DNA from 2 places in the Lysinibacillus sp. FSL K6-0075 genome. Region 2 is predicted to be linked to the other one. Evidence: riboswitches for the same ligand, from Rfam matches in the RefSeq annotation. Region 2 holds a riboswitch; the other holds the start of a gene.
The links. Region 2 has a riboswitch for S-adenosylmethionine ahead of MHB65_RS19580 (methionine ABC transporter ATP-binding protein). Riboswitches for the same ligand answer to the same signal wherever they lie in the genome.
Positions count from the first base shown of each region.

Region 1: it holds a riboswitch for S-adenosylmethionine, as region 2 does, so the genes downstream of both, MHB65_RS08895 (YezD family protein) here and MHB65_RS19580 (methionine ABC transporter ATP-binding protein) in region 2, are expected to answer to the same signal.

Region 1 is NZ_CP151947.1:1,851,721-1,854,972, forward strand. Features, by position in the region: gene MHB65_RS08885 (LysR family transcriptional regulator) at 1-724, shown strand, start outside; gene MHB65_RS08890 (phosphopantothenoylcysteine decarboxylase) at 796-1,467, shown strand; SAM riboswitch class I at 1,677-1,772, shown strand; gene MHB65_RS08895 (YezD family protein) at 1,843-1,998, shown strand; gene MHB65_RS08900 (flavin reductase family protein) at 2,089-2,574, opposite strand; gene MHB65_RS08905 (VOC family protein) at 2,724-3,252, shown strand, end outside.
Region 2 is NZ_CP151947.1:3,930,588-3,933,839, forward strand. Features, by position in the region: gene MHB65_RS19570 (MetQ/NlpA family ABC transporter substrate-binding protein) at 1-225, opposite strand, end outside; gene MHB65_RS19575 (methionine ABC transporter permease) at 295-963, opposite strand; gene MHB65_RS19580 (methionine ABC transporter ATP-binding protein) at 953-1,981, opposite strand; SAM riboswitch class I at 2,064-2,167, opposite strand; gene MHB65_RS19585 (thioredoxin family protein) at 2,224-2,535, opposite strand; gene MHB65_RS19590 (hypothetical protein) at 2,549-2,890, opposite strand; gene gcvH (glycine cleavage system protein GcvH) at 2,981-3,252, opposite strand, start outside.

The sequences.
Region 1 (3,252 bases), 2.1 Mb from region 2:
AGGTGTAACATTAACAAGTGAGGGACAAACGATGCTAAGGGCAATGCGTCAGGTTTTGGATGCGCAGGAATTATTACAGCAGGAAGCAGCTCATATTCTTGGCGTGACACGTGGTAAGGTTCGAATTGGTGTAATTTCAAGTATTTCTTCGAATTGGATGCCAGAAATTGTTCGGATTATGGATAATCAATTTCCAGGAATACAGGTGGAGTTACGAGAGGGAGATTACTATGAAATTGAACAATGGCTTTTAAGTGGTGAAGTAGAAGTCGGGTTCTTGAATGGTCAAAAGTCAGAGCAATATCAATTTACTGAGTTACAACAAGACCCATTATTATGTATTGTTTCGGATAAAAGTCCCTTATTTGATAAGACAGAAATTGATATCGTAGACCTAGAGGATATGCCATTTATTATGACTTCCTATAAAGGGACAAATGATGTCAAGGTGCTATTAGAGCAATATCATATAAAGCCGAATATTCGCTTTGAGCTTTCTGAGGAGGTAGGGATTCTTTCTATGATTTCACATCATTTAGGGATTAGTATTTTACCCCAATTGGTTATTCAAAATTTACCACCAACATTGAAAGCGATTCCATTAAAGCAAGGTGGCTACCGCACCATTGGGATTGCTATGAAACACCATGCTTCACCCGTTACAAAGAAATTTGCAGAGATTTTAAGCGCTTGGTTAAATGAACAAAACAGCTCCCTACGATAGTCGCTATTGAAGCATATCCTTACATTACGTTAAAATAGTATTTGTATATATTTCAGAAAATAGGTGAGTGTATGGGGACATTACAAGGCAAAACCGTACTCATTACAAGTGGGGGAACACTTGAAAAATGGGATCGTGTACGAGGGCATACGAATTTATCAAAAGGCACAATGGGCTGTTATTTAGCAGAGGCGGCGCTGGCTGCTGGCGCTAACGTAGTATATATGCATGGTTACTTTGCACAGCTCCCAGAAAACCACAACAAAATGACATTGATAAAATTTGAAGGCATAGAGGATTTAGGACAAAAGGTGTGTCATGCTGTCCAACAACAAGTCGATATCGTCATTATGGCTGCTGCTGGCTCTGATTGGGTCATTGACAAGGTGTATGATCAATCAGGTAATTTAATGGAGGAGGCGGGGAAAATGCCTTCCGACGAACCACCTATTATTCATTTTAAAAAGGCGCCAAAAGTGTTAGGACAAATCAAGGGCTGGCAACCAAAGGTAACATTAGTAGGCTTTAAGCTCGAAGCGACGGATGATGAGGAGTTCTTGCTAGCTCGCGCAAGACTGCGTATGGAAACAGCCAATGCTCAATTTATGGTAGCAAATAGCTCCCAGTCTTTATACGGAGGGGACGAGCCTCATTGGATCGTGCCTGCTGAAGGCCAACCAATCAAGGTGATGGGGAAGCAACAGACCGCACAAGCTTTAATGGCCTGTTTACAAGAACAATAAAATCAAGAACTGTGCAGAGGCTATATTTCTGTGCAGTTTTTTTCTTTGCTTCTGTGGTTAGATATACTGACATAGCATACAATACGGTAGGATTATGTGTGAATAGTCTATAAAATTCTCACATTGCATAGTATTCAACTAGGTTTTCTAATATTTTGTATTGACATTCCTATAGCAGAATTATAGAATTATTTTCAAGAAACGCAGTACTCTTATCAAGAGAGGTGGAGGGACTTGGCCCAATGAAGCCTCGGCAACCGAAAAACAGGTGCCAAATCCAACAGATGGTGTCTGAGAGATAGGAGGGGCTATCAATCAGTTTGATGCGTTGGCCTCTTTATGATCAATAAGGATAAAAAAGAAGGGGTGTATCGTATGGCTCAGTCGGTAAAAGTAGATGATAAGAAATTAGAGGCAATTGCGAAGGCGATTCAAAATCTTGAATTTGGTGAAGTGCATATTACGATTCAAGATGGTGTGATTGTGCAAATTAATAGGCTTGAAAAGCAGAGATTTCCGCAGAAAAAATAACAATGATTTCAGTAGAACTTATGTCAAACGGCCACCTATAAGCATGAAGGATTTCCTTTGCTTACAAGTGGCCCTTTTTTTGTGTAAAGGCTAGCTATAAAAGCTTTTTGGTATAGGACCGATATGACGGCGATGATAAAGTAAAGGCTCTTTTTGAGCATTTGTAATGTCTATTACCTGCCCAATAAAAATGGTATGGTCGCCAGCATCAATTTGCTGAAACGTTTTACATTGTAAATTAGCTGCTGTATCATGTAAAATCGGTAGTCCAAAAGAGGAAGTTGACCACTGTGCTTGTGCAAAGCGATCAGGGATTTTACTTGCAAATAGTGTACATAAATGTTCTTGATCACTCGCTAAAATATTGACCGCAAAATTTGGCGCAGCCGTAAAATAAGGATGGAGCTGAGATTTTTTATCGAGTGACCACAAAATAAGGAGCGGGTCGATTGAAACAGATGCAAAGGAATTGACGGTTAAGCCAATAGGTTTTGTGTCATGACATGTCGTGACAACTGTTACGCCTGTAGGATAATTACCTAATGCTAATTTAAAAGCAGCTACTAAATCTGTCATTCAAATCACCTCTTTATGAAATTAGTGAACGGAGTTTGTAGGTAAACGAAACTTTTTTTCATATCCTACTAGTAACTCCTTTTCTTGAGTAAATTTTAAACCAATCAAACATACAGGTAAAGGTAATGGGGAAAGAAAGGGGAATGGCCATGACTTTATATTTTGATCATCTGGTTCATCAAGTGGAATCACCAGAAAATATAAAGGTTTTCTTCAATAAACGAAATGTCCATACAGTGAATGGTGGGCAGCACACGATGTGGGGGACTTATAATACGTTAAGCTACTTTGGCTTAAGCTATATTGAACAAATTGCTATCTATGATCGTGATTTATTTGAGCAAGCGGCACAATACCCATATTCCCTACATTATACGTTTAAACGTGATCAAGAGCGCCAGGGATTTTCTCGAATTGCCCTGCGCACAAAAAATATTGAGGAAGAGGGTCGGCGCTTGCGAGCATTAGGCTATGAAGTATATGGGCCAGATGCATGTAGTCGAACAAGACCAGATGGCACTGTTGTAGAATGGAAGCTACTGCATTTTGGCAAGCCAGATCTTCCAATCGATTTTCCATTTTTGATTGAATGGGCGGAGGAAGATGAAGAGCGTTTGGCTCAACTAAAGGCAAGTGGTGCCATTGATGTAAAACAGGCTATAACGATGGAATCCATCC
Region 2 (3,252 bases):
CGTTTCAATTTCAAGGTCGACGCCTTCTTTAGCTAAAATCGGTTTTGCTTTTTCTAAAATAACTGCGTGCGGTGTATTAGAAGCACCTACTTTTAATGTTACGTTTTCTTTACTATCTGTTTGATCGCCAGATGCTGATTTTTCATCTTCTTTTTTATCTGTACCGCAAGCTGCTAATGCTAGTACAAGTATTGATAAAAATAATCCTGCTAATAACTTCTTCATTTATGACACTCCCTTTTATTTGTTTAAAATATGTTAGCGGTAAGAACCGGAATAACCTCAATTTTCTTTCTAGCGTTTATCAATTCTCTCAGTAAATAAATCACCAATCCATTGAATAATAAATACGACTACTAAGATCAAAATAGTTGCCATTAATGTCACATCTTGGCGATTTCGTTGGAAGCCGTCTAGGAACGCTAGGTTACCAAGACCACCTGCACCGATAATTCCAGCCATCGCAGTATAACCTACAAGGGCAACAGCCGTTACAGTGATACCAGAAATTAAAGCTGGTAATGATTCAGGGATCAATACTTTCCAAATAATTGTAGAAGTTTTTGCCCCCATTGAACGGGCTGCTTCTATAACACCTTTATCAATTTCGCGTAACGCAATTAATACCATACGAGCATAAAATGGTGCTGCACCGATAATCAATGCTGGTAACGCCGCATTAGCTCCTCGAATTGTACCAAGTAAAAACTTCGTAAATGGAATTAATAAAATAATTAATACGATAAATGGAATGGAACGGAAAATATTAACGAGTGATCCTGTTAAAAAGCTAACGATTTTATTTGCCCATAACTGATTGGGGCTAGTTAAAAATAGAACGATACCAATGGCTAACCCAAGAATAAATGTCACAACCGTAGAAATAGCTGTCATATACAATGTTTCATACGTAGCTTGCCACATATTTTCCCAGTCTACATTCGGAAAGAGATTAGTTAGCATTTGCAATCACCTCCGTTTGTACTTCGACTGTATTTAAATAACGAAGGGCTTCAGCCACGTTTGTCTTCGAGCCATCAATTTGCACAATCAGTGTACCGTATGCACCATTTTTTGTTTGTGAAATATTACCATGAACAATACTTACTTCTACATCAAATTGTTTCACAAGATGTGAGATAACAGGCTGTTCTGTTTTTTCACCAACAAAAATCAGTTTGACAAGTTGTCCAGTTGGATAGTTTGTTTTGATTTGTGCCACCGTATCCTGTGTTTCCTTTGTGTCTGTAATTTGAGATACAAACTTTTTGGTAATGGCCGCTTGTGGTGCTTGGAAGACTTGTAATACCTCACCACGTTCCACAATTTCGCCTGCCTCCATCACCGCTACACGATGACAAATTTTGCGGATGACATGCATTTCGTGTGTAATCAGGACAATTGTTAAGCCTAAGCGTTCATTTATATCAACGAGTAAATCGAGAATGGCATCCGTCGTTTCAGGATCGAGTGCCGATGTCGCCTCATCACATAGTAAAACTTCTGGATTATTCGCTAATGCACGGGCAATCCCTACACGTTGCTTTTGTCCACCAGAAAGCTGGGATGGATATGCCTTATCACGTCCTTCTAGGCCTACAAGTGCAATTAATTCCTTTACACGTGCTTCACGTTGAGCCTTTGGAAAACCAGCGATTTCTAAAGGGAAAGCAATATTTTCAGCCACTGTTCTCGACCAAAGTAAATTGAAATGCTGGAAAATCATACTTACCTTTTGTCTAGCTGCTCGAAGCTTTTGCCCTTTTATCGATGAAAATTCTTGATTGTTCACCGTTACTGTTCCTGTTGTCGGTTTCTCTAAACCGTTTAATAAACGAATCATGGTACTTTTACCAGCGCCACTATAGCCGATAATGCCAAAAATTTCACCTTTATTGATGGTAAGGTTGACGTCTTTGACTGCCGTTAATTCGCCATTTGCTGTTTTGTATTTCTTTGTAATATTTTGAAGCTGGATCATAGCGAATACTCCTTTTCTCATATAGAAAACCCCTTCACTCACAGACAAGTAGAAGGGGTCACGTATTATACGTTAAACCGTTCTCTCATCTTTCAAAGAAAAATCTTTGGGTGATTTGGCACCTTTTCACATTGTGATGGTTGCCGGGCTTCATAGGGCACTTCCCTCCGCCACTCTTCATAAGAGTTCGATATATTTAATGTTTTAGTAATATATTTGATACTTTACCACGCTAGTAAAGTTCAGTCAATTGATTTTTTTAACAATTCATATAAAAATGGTACGGATTGAAAAGCATAAATCTTTTCTGTCACTTTTTCGCCATCACTGATGAGTAGACATGGAACACTTTCAATTTGATGCTCATAGGCTATGTGTTCCAAAAAATTGATATTCGCTTTGCCAATTTGTAGCTGTGGCAGTAATTGTTCAATAATGGACATCATTTTGGATGCCACTGCGCACGTTCCACACATTGGTGTATATAAATAAAATGCAGCTGTCTCTCCCGACTGTTGGGCCGCTGCCCACTGCTCTGTTGACCATTCTTCCATTTTTCACGCAACCTTACAAAATATATTCATTATGGATTGAGAAATGTGCACGCAGTAAAATCATTGCTAACACTTTTCTTGGTGTTGTCTCTACTTCCTTGTACGTTGGCATTGTACGAAGGTGCTCAGCTTCTGGATAATGTCTGTCCATTAATGCACGTAGCTTATCACCAGAAGTATCTGCATCAAAAAAAGTAAATAGCTCACAGCCCTCGTAGGGATCAAGTAGTTCTTCTAATTGATGCACACCAATTGTGCCGTTCGTACATAGTATTGTAACATTCTCATTTAAAATAGGCTCAATTTGTAGCTTATCTGAGCGTCCTTCTACTATCAAGCATTTTCCCTCGAACATTACGCCACCTCCATTTAGAGATCCCACTTATAAGTCATTATATAACAAAAAACGCCGGTAGTTTCCGACGTTTTTTGATTATGGCTTGTCTTATTCAGCGATCATTTCTTCGTATTGCTCTGCTGTCATTAGTTTCTCAATTTCTGATGCATCAGCAGGCTCAACAACGATCATCCATGCTTTTTCATATGGTGATTCATTAACGAATTCTGGGCTATCTTCTAAATCTGCATTTACTTCAACTACAGTACCTGAGATTGGTGCGTATAATTCAGAAACAGTTTTTACTGATTCTACGCTACCGAATGGATCATCTGTTTTGATTTCGTCGCCAACTTGTGGAAGCTCAACGAATACGATAT